Regions from separate parts of the Exiguobacterium sp. RIT452 genome, predicted to be linked through region 1. Evidence: riboswitches for the same ligand, from Rfam matches in the RefSeq annotation. Region 1 holds a riboswitch; each other region holds the start of a gene.
The links. Region 1 has a riboswitch for thiamine pyrophosphate ahead of D3D03_RS02690 (thiamine phosphate synthase). Riboswitches for the same ligand answer to the same signal wherever they lie in the genome.
Positions count from the first base shown of each region.

Region 2: another riboswitch for thiamine pyrophosphate. It lies ahead of thiD (bifunctional hydroxymethylpyrimidine kinase/phosphomethylpyrimidine kinase); the one in region 1 lies ahead of D3D03_RS02690 (thiamine phosphate synthase).
Region 3: another riboswitch for thiamine pyrophosphate. It lies ahead of thiT (energy-coupled thiamine transporter ThiT); the one in region 1 lies ahead of D3D03_RS02690 (thiamine phosphate synthase).

Region 1 covers NZ_QXJB01000001.1:531,132-534,410, reverse strand. Annotated here, with positions in the region: gene thiS (sulfur carrier protein ThiS) at 2-205, opposite strand; gene D3D03_RS02695 (NAD(P)/FAD-dependent oxidoreductase) at 190-1,194, opposite strand; gene D3D03_RS02690 (thiamine phosphate synthase) at 1,191-1,787, opposite strand; TPP riboswitch at 1,879-1,981, opposite strand; gene nagZ (beta-N-acetylhexosaminidase) at 2,041-3,279, opposite strand, start outside.
Region 2 covers NZ_QXJB01000005.1:101,926-105,204, forward strand. Annotated here, with positions in the region: gene D3D03_RS12060 (murein hydrolase activator EnvC family protein) at 58-1,350, shown strand; TPP riboswitch at 1,410-1,520, shown strand; gene thiD (bifunctional hydroxymethylpyrimidine kinase/phosphomethylpyrimidine kinase) at 1,647-2,453, shown strand; gene thiM (hydroxyethylthiazole kinase) at 2,437-3,207, shown strand; gene thiE (thiamine phosphate synthase) at 3,197-3,279, shown strand, end outside.
Region 3 covers NZ_QXJB01000002.1:231,309-234,587, reverse strand. Annotated here, with positions in the region: gene rsgA (ribosome small subunit-dependent GTPase A) at 1-566, shown strand, start outside; gene rpe (ribulose-phosphate 3-epimerase) at 568-1,224, shown strand; TPP riboswitch at 1,248-1,354, shown strand; gene thiT (energy-coupled thiamine transporter ThiT) at 1,418-1,978, shown strand; gene D3D03_RS06700 (thiamine diphosphokinase) at 1,978-2,592, shown strand; gene D3D03_RS06695 (amino acid permease) at 2,652-3,279, opposite strand, start outside.

The DNA of each region.
Region 1 (3,279 bases):
GTTATCCGCCTCCTACAAAATGAACGATTTCAACGACATCACCGGGTTGGACGTTCGTGTCCGTATACCGGGACCGGTCGATGATTTGATGATTTTGTTCGATGATGACGACCTCTTCATCGATGTTCAACTGCTGAATCAAGTCGTGTAGCGTCTTCGTTTGTTCCGCCAGTGGATAGTCTTTCCCATTCAATCGGATCTGCATGTATTCTCCTCCTCGTGTCGTCTGCAACAAAATGCCTCCAGCGTAACTTCCGGTTTTCGGTTCATGACACAATCGGCGAGGACTTGTGCCGTCACCGGAGCGAGCAAGATGCCGTGCCGGTGATGTCCCGTCGCGACCAACAAACCGTCAATTCCTTTGACCCGTCCAAGATACGGTAAGCCGTCACGGGTCTGCGGCCGGACACCGGACCAGATGTCAACCAGTGCCGCATCACGGATCGGCGGATACACGTCAATTGCTGCCGCCAACAGGTCCGAGATGCTGCCCGCGTTGACCGTCGTCGATTCCTCACCAACGTGTTCCGTTGCGCCGATGATAATCCGTCCGTCTGCTTTCGGGACAAGGTACACCGTCTCATGAAACAAAGTCTGCTCCAGTCGACCGGTTGTGAGACGGACAGATAGGCACTCACCTTTGACCGGAAGCGTATCAATCGGAATCCCGATCGTTTGCAACAACGGTTCCGATCCTCGTCCGCCGGCGATGACGACCTGCCGACCAACCTGTTGTCCCCGGCTTGTCTCCACCCCGGTTATCGTCCCGCTGTCCCGCAAAAGACGCAAGACACTTACCTGTTCTTCAATCACGCCACCCCGCTGTTCAATCGCTTGCCGTAACGCACGGACAAGCAACGGAGGATCGACTTGACCGACCCGTTCAAATTGGACGGTTTGCTTTGCCTGGCGCAGCTGAAACGGCAGTTCGAGATAACCGCTCGTCAACCCGGTCTCGTCGAACAATTGACGGACAAGCTGCGGATACAGGACACGGCTGACTGCCGCTAACGCATGTAACGGTTCCGACAGTTCTTCGTCCGTCGCGAGCATCCCCGCTGCCGCCCGTGTCGCGCCTTGTCCGACTGCCGACTGATCGAGCACGCGAACACTTTGCCCCCGATTTAATAACTCATAGGCGAGCGTCAAACCAATGATACCGGCACCGACGATTAATACATCCGGTTGTTTCATCGTCCAATCACCGCCCGGAACCGTCCGGCTGCTTCCGCCGGATGGATTTGTCCCAAAATCCCGGACAGGACGGCAACTCCGCTACACCCGGTCGTTAAGACATCAGACAGATTTTCCGGTTTGATTCCGCCGATGGCGATGACCGGGATCGATGTCCAGTCGACGACTTGCTGTAACGCATCGAGCCCCCTTGGCGCCACGCCGGGTTTCGAATCCGTCTCAAAAATATGACCGTACATCACGTAATCGGCGCCGGCTTGTTCCGCCACCATCGCTTCGGTCAACGAGTGAACCGATTGACCGATGGAGATCGTCGGAAACTGTGCCCGGACACGCTCGACCGACAGACTGCGGCGTGTCAACTGGACGGTCGTGCCGGTGACGAGTGCAGCATCGAGCCGGTCATGGACAACCAACTGGTCTGCGCGGACTCCTTGGTCGAGCAACGTATCAATGCAGGAAACCAATTCCCGGACTGACCAGGTTGGCTCCCGTAAGTGGATGCGATCGACGGACAGTGCGAGCTGCGGAAGGGTCTGTTCCAGCACTTCCTTACTGTCGCGTCCGGTTGTAATCAGGTGTAAATGTGACATCGTTCCCCCTCCTTTCCACACGAAAAAGGACCACCCCATGAACTGATGGAGTGGTCCTACGAAAAGGGCGACGCTTGGCGTTCCCTCGATAGATGATCGGATACCACTTCCCTCCGCTAGTACGAACTAGATCAGGTTCAAAGGGTCCGGATACTTCCGTCTCAGTCTGCTGCGAGACTCCCCTAGTGTAGATATTTATTTGTGTGGTACGTCTGTAGTTTACCACGGGTAGTCCGATTAGTTCCACCCTTGATTAGTGTCGCATGTCCGATTCGACCGCTTTGACCTGCTCGATCAAGCGTTGGTATTCGTCGACACGTTTCGTTTGCGACAAGTCATACGTTTGTTTTAAGCGTAAGACCCGCATGACTTTCTGGTTGAGATCGGCTGTCGACAGTTTCCCTTGTTTGATCCGCGCCATGATTTCCTTGTGAACGGACGCGTACGCGCCGGGTGAGGAAAACATCGCCATATCCGCACCGTTTTCAAGTGCAAGACCTGCCGCTTGAGCTAATCCGTACCGTTCTGTGATGGCTCCCATGACGAGATCATCCGTGATGATGACACCATCAAATTTCAGTTCACTCCGTAACACACCGGTCATGACTTCTTTCGATAACGAGGACGGTCGATTTTTGTCGAGAGCCGGGAACAGGATATGCGCGACCATGACCATTTCAGCCCCGTCTTGAATCGCCCGTTTAAACGGGACCAGCTCCGTCTGCTCAAGTTCCGCTTTCGTCGCATCGACCCGCGGCAGACCGACATGCGAGTCGACGGTCGTATCTCCGTGTCCCGGAAAATGTTTGACGACCGGCACGATATCTTCTTCCTTCATTCCCTGCATCAATGGCACACCGAGTCGTGCCACTTGTTGCGGGTCCGCACTGAGCGCCCGGTCGCCGATGATCGGATTCGCCGGATTATTGTTGACGTCAAGGACCGGTGCAAAATCCATGTTGAATCCGTAAAAACGGGAAATGGAGCCAAGCGTCTGCCCGACGTCTTCCATTAATTCCGGATCATTTTTTTGACCATATGCCAGGCTCGGCGACAGTTTGAGTTGTGCGTCCGGAACCCGGCTGACCCGTCCACCTTCTTCGTCAAAACCGACGAATGCCCGTTGATCCGACGTTTGCGCTTCATTGATGTCAGCCGTCAATGCCTTCAGTTGGCCGGATGACGTGATATTACCGCCGAGTAACAACACTCCACCCAGCGCATGTTGCTGCAACAGCCGGCGATCCGCTTCCGTCAATGCTGTTCCGGCCACACCGATGTAGAGCAGTTGATCGACTTTTTCCGCCGTCGACATCTGAGAGACCGTCTGCTTAAGTTCATTTTCCACTTGTTCCCGGGCAGACGGTTGCTCCGGTTTTTGTGGTTTCGGCTGTTTTGTTTCTTCGGCTTGCTTCGGTGCCGGTTCGTCCGGTTTCACCGTCTCGTCGGCACAACCGGACAACAGGACAGTTGCGAAGACAACAGGGAAAAA
Region 2 (3,279 bases), on a different contig from region 1:
TACTTCGAATTAAATGCTTTTCAAATAAGAATTTATACATAAGTGAGGAAACCATACATGTTAAAAAAATTACTTTCAACGGTATTATTCGGAACATTATTGTTTACAAGTGTACCGATTTCAGCGAATGCTGCGACGATTAAAGAGAAAAAATCGCAAAATGCAGCAGAACAGCGTAAGTTGGAAAAAGCCATCAAAAAACAGGAAGCTAAAATATCCAGCGAACAACAAGAAATTAACAAAATTGATGCTGCGATTAATGAAAACATCTTCCGGATTTCGGAAAAAAATAAGCAAATTCGTCAGTTGAATGTGCAAATTGAAGATCTTGAACAAGAGATTATTCGTTATGAAGAAATGTTAGCCAAGCAAGAGGAATTGCTCGGAGATCGGTTACGGGTTCTTCAAGAAAATGATGGGAATTCAATTAAATGGGAAGAAGTCATTTTTGGATCAAAAAACTTAGGGGATCTGTTCAGTCGTGTCATGGCAGGAAAAAAGATCGCTGAACAAGATGATAAGATGATCGTGTCGTATTTGGAAACACAAGAAAAATTAGCTGAAGCAAAAGCTGAACTTGTTACGAAAAAAGCAGAACGTGTTCAAGAAAAAGAAGCTTTACTTGTTCAAAAGAAACAGTTGAAACAGCAGATGAAAGAGCGAAGTGCAACGTTGAAAAAGCTGCGTAAAGGGAAAGTGAAATTTACGACAGAGCTACTCGATGCAAAAGAATTACAGGCAACACTGGAAGCACAGGAACGTGCCATTGCGGCAGCAAAAGCCGCAGCGAAAGCAGCAGCAGAAAAGGCGGCAGCAGAAAAAGCGGCGGCTGAACAAGCAGCAGCTGAACAAGCCTCAAAAACAGCGGCTGACACGACACGTAAGTCGACTGGAAAAGCAGACAGTCCTGCACCTGTCGTCAGTGTGCCTGCTGGATCGGCGAAGTTTATTCGACCGGCAGCCGGTGGTGTCTCACAAGGATTCGGACCAGCAAGTGGTGTAAATGGGTATACATTCCATAATGGAGTCGACATCCGTGGTCCTGTCGGGTCGCCGATTCGCGCAGCAGCAGCAGGAACAGTCATTACAGCCGGAAGTGGCGGACCATACGGAAATCATGTCATGATTTCACACTTCCTGGATGGACAAGTGTATACGACGGTTTATGCGCATATGAATTCGTTATCTGTTGGGGCGGGTCAAACCGTATCACAAGGACAATCACTTGGAACACTTGGAAGCACAGGAAATTCAACGGGTCCACACCTTCACTTTGAGTTACATGTTGGTGGATACCAGTATAGTGCGACAGGACCGGCGAATACGGTCAATCCTCTCGGATATTTCTAAAAACGGGCTTCGGCTCGTTTTTTTTTTATGGCTGTGCTACAGTGAAAAAGAATATTATTACGAGCAACTAGGGGAGCTGGAGGAGTCCGGCTGAGAGGAAAACCATTCTGTTTTCGACCCTGTCACCTGAACTGGATAATACCAGCGTAGGAAAGTTGAGATCGAAGACATGAAAGTATCGTCCGGTATAACCGGTCGTTCATGGCGTCGTCTGCTTTTTTACAGCGGACGGCGCTTTTTGTTTTGTCGTCCGTTTTCTCTCCTTAGATTTGCTCACACGAAAGTGAGGAAACGATATGAAACATGTACTGACGATTGCAGGATCTGATTCTGGTGGTGGAGCGGGAATCCAGGCAGATTTAAAAACATTCTCCGCCCTTGGTGTCTACGGTATGAGTGTCATTACAGCAATCACTGCCCAAAATACGTTGGGGGTCCAGGCGGTTGAAGATGTGTCGCCGGCGCTCGTCGAGGCACAACTCACCTCGATTTTTTCAGATATTCGTGTGGATGCCGTCAAAATCGGGATGGTCTCGAATCAAGAAACCATCCACGTCATCGCGCAACAACTCAAGCACTGTCGCGTTCCGATCATTTTAGATCCGGTTATGGTCGCGAAAGGCGGGCACGATTTACTGCAGACGGATGCGAAGCAGGCATTGATGGAGGAACTGTTACCGCTCGCGACACTCGTGACGCCCAATATTCCGGAAATCGAGCGGATGATCGGTTATCCGGTTCAATCGATCGAGGAGATGCGGCAGGCCACAATCGAGCTGTCTAAACAACGGGTGGATGCCGTCTTGCTGAAAGGCGGACATTTGGAAGGGCAACAAGCCACGGATCTTTTATACACTCAAGGTCAACATCATTTCTTTGAGCAGGAGCGTCTGGATCGTCTGCATACACATGGGACAGGCTGTACGTTGTCAGCTGCGATTGCAGCACGCCTTGCGTTAGGGGACTCGCTTACCGACAGTGTAGCCCATGCCAAGCGGTATGTGACGGAAGCGATTCGTCATGGTTTTGCGCTTGGTCACGGGATTGGACCGACGCATCACTTTTATGAATTCTGGAGGGAAAATCATGTTACGAACCATTGAGGAAAAAAAACCATTGATCCATCATTTGACGAATACCGTAACCATCAATGATTGTGCCAATATGACACTTGCACTCGGCGGATCTCCTGTCATGGCGGACGATTTGTTAGAAGTTGAAGAGATGGTGGCACTTGCCGATGCCGTCGTGATCAATACAGGAACGCTGAATCCTGCGATGCGAAAGGCGCAACTGTTGGCAGGTAAAACCGCCAATCGTTTAGGGAAACCGATCATTTTGGATCCGGTCGGAGCAGGTGCGACTACTTTACGAACGGATTTTATGAAGGAATTGCTGCAACAGATTCAATTTACGGTGATTAAAGGAAATGCTTCAGAAATCAAAACGCTACTTGGGCAGGCGACGACAACAAAGGGAGTCGACGTCGCCGAAGGAGAATCGCTTGATCTTCATGCAGTCCGGGTGTTTGCGGCCGAATCCAATCAAGTCATTGTGGTCACAGGACCGGTTGACTTCGTGACGGACGGACAGCACGAGCTTCATCTTGATGTTGGAACGAAACGGCTCGGTCAAGTGACGGGGACGGGATGTATGACAGCTTCTTTGATTGCGACGCTGTTAGGGACTGGTTATGCATGTTTTGAAGCTGCTGCTTTAGGAACCTATTTGATGGGGAAAGCCGGGGAGCAGGCGGATGAGAAAAAAGGAATCGGTGATTTTCGGACCGGTTTGTTTAATGCCGTCAGCTTGATGACAGAGGAGACACTCCGGGAGGTGCACTTTAATGAAGCCTGATTATTTAGTGTATGCCGTGACGGATCCACGTCTTCAATCCAGACCCCGGCTGGTCGAAGCAGTGGAAGCGGC
Region 3 (3,279 bases), on a different contig from region 1:
CGATCATTATTTTGACGAAGATGGATTTGCTGCACGGAACTACCGAACTGGCGGTGAAAGAAGCCATCGCGGCGTACCGGGAAATCGGCTACCCTGTCATTGAGACTTCGAGTGAGACGCTTGTCGGAGTGGAGCTCGTCCGTCCCTTGCTGAAAGATAAGACGAGCGTACTGGCCGGACAATCCGGTGTCGGAAAAAGTTCGTTGCTCAACGCGCTTGAACCTTCGCTGGCCCTGGAAACGAGTCATATTTCGAAATCACTCGGACGCGGTCGACACACGACACGACATGTCACCTTGATTCCGCTCGGTGAAGGGTTAATCGCCGATACACCTGGTTTTTCAAACCTCGATTTCCCGCATGAAATGGAACTCGAAGAATTGCGTTGGTGTTTTCCAGAATTCGTCGCCTTGCAGGATGACTGTAAATACCGGGGATGTCTGCATTTGAATGAACCGGGATGTGCCGTCAAAGAAGCAATTGAAGCACACGAAATCATGCCCTCACGGTATACGAATTATGGTATGTTTGTAGAGGAAATCAAGAATCGAGCCCGGAGGTATTGAGATGATTAAAATTGCACCATCAATCTTATCAGCAGATTTTGCAAACTTGGAGCGGGACGTCAAAGCTGTCGAGGCGGCAGGCGCCGATTACATTCATTTTGATGTCATGGATGGTCAGTTTGTCCCGAACATTTCCTTTGGTTTACCGGTCTTAAACAGTTTACGCCAAAAAACAGATATGGTTCTCGACGTTCATTTAATGATTGATCGTCCGGAAAACTTTGTGGAGGCTTTTGTTGCAGCAGGTGCTGACATCGTGACCTTCCATGTTGAGGCGACGAACCATGTGCATCGTGTCCTCCAGCAAATCAAAGCAGCGGGTGCGAAGGCGGGGGTTGTTCTGAACCCGCATACACCGCTTACGACGATTGAACATGTCTTAGAAGAGGTCGATATGGTCTTGTTGATGACGGTTAATCCTGGATTCGGCGGTCAAGCCTTCCTGCCTGGTGTCATGACGAAACTGAAGCAACTTGCAGACCTAAAGGCAGAGCGTGGACTGACGTTTGAAATTGAAATTGATGGGGGTGTGAATGCGGAGACAGCGAAGCTGTGCATCGAAAACGGGGCGAACGTCCTTGTTGCCGGATCCGCGATTTACAATGCACCTGATTATACGGAAGCAATCACTAGTATTCGGAATGCGGCTCACGTATAATAAAAAGGCAAACAAAACTTAATGATGACCGCAAGGGGTGTCGCGTCAAGCGGCTGAGAGAAGTGATTGGACTTTAACCCTTCGAACCTGTTCCGTTCAGACGGACGTAGGGATGTGGCGCACGCAGGCAGTACGGCGTTCGTCGTACTGCCTTTTTGCCGTCCTGCGATTTTATTTTTAGGAGGAAACAAGTATGAAACGGCTACAAATGTTAATGGAAATTGCAATTTTTGCAAGTATCGGAGTGGTGTTTGATTTATTGATTCCCTTTAAGATGCCTCAAGGAGGAGCTATCAGCTTAGCGATGCTACCGATTTTTGTGATGGCGTTCCGTCACGGCGTCGTGGGTGGTGTCGTGACAGGAGCTCTCGTCGGAACGATTCAGCTGATGTTCGCGCCGCAAATCTTGACGGTCGTCCAACCGTTACTCGATTATACGATTGCATTTGGTGTTGTTGGACTGAGTGGTTTATTTGCCCGTCAAGTCAAAAAGGCGGCAGCGGCTGGGAAAAACGGACGTTTGATGGCCATCGTCCTGATGGCGACGTTCCTTGGTGCCGGATTACGGTATGTCTGCCATGTCATCAGTGGAATCGTCTTCTTTGCTGAATACGCAGAAGGTCCGGTCGTCCCGTACTCCTTGATTTACAATGCGACGTATATGGTTCCGTCGTATCTGTTGTGCGGTATCGTCGCAGGACTCTTGTTTACGACGGCGCCACGACTCCTCCGTTATTCGGCGCGAGGTGTCTGATGCGGGCTGTGATTGTTGCAGCAGGACCGGTCGAGGACATCCCGTCCTTAACGCCGTTCATCGACGAGAACACGGTGGTCATCGCTGTCGACGGCGGTGTCGCTACGCTAGTACAACAAGGTCTTGCGTTTGACTTGGCAATCGGCGACTTTGATTCGCTTGGATATACGCCGGAAGGGGCGGTGATTCATCCGGCTGAAAAAGATGAAACCGATTTAGAGCTCGCTTTGCGTCATGTCAACGAACAGTATGAAGTGACGGACGTGTTGATTTTCGGGGCGACAGGTGGTCGACTGGATATGACCCTGCAAAACGTCTATTTATTGAAACAGTTTCCGGCAGCCCGTCTTGTGACGAAGCGGGAAGAGGTGCGTTTCTTACAGGAGGGACACGATCAAATCAAGGCAGACCAGTATCATTACCTGTCCTTCATCCCACTTGTTCCGACCCGTTTAACGCTTCGGGGTGTCAAGTATCCGCTGACCGATCATGACGTGCCCGTCGGCGGCTCCTTAACCGTCAGCAATGAATGGACGGATCATCAGCTTGCCGATGTCACGGTCCACACGGGTGAAGTGATTGTATTACGAAGTCTCTCTGATAATAAAAAATGACTGAAAAAAGAACGTGACGGTCAGGAAATCACTCCTGCAGCCGATCACGTTCTTTTGGATTATGGTTCTAAGGTCGAACTGGCTGCCTGACGTTCCGTTTGGGCAGCGAGATGGTTTCCTTTAACGAACCAATGATACGACGCCCATGTCAAAAGGAAGAAGGGAACACCGATATATAAGGCGATCCGTTGATCCGCTTGGAAGGCAAGGCTGATCAGAACAAGCAGGTTCAAAGAAAATGAGAGAATCGGTAAGACCGGGAAAAATGGTGTCTTGAACTTCAACTCATTGACAGAGTGTCCGTCTTTGATGAATTGGCGACGGAAGGCAATCTGTGAAGCAGAAATCGAAATCCATCCGACCTGCGCCCCGAGTCCGGCGAGTGACAACAACCAGATGAAGACGGTATCTTCTGCAAAAAAGGCGGTCAGGAGTGATAACATGGCGAATAACATCGTAAAGCACAACGCGCGCATCGGTACCCCGCGCGAATTGATGATTGCGAGTTTTTTTGAAATCATACCTTCCTGCGACATCGACCATAACATCCGTGTCGCCGCATACAAGCCTGAGTTTCCAACGGATAACAGGGCAGTCAAGACAACGATGTTCATCAAGTCAGCCGCATAAGGAATTCCGATGGCGTCAAATACCATGATGAACGGACTGCTGATTCCGCTAGCTGTT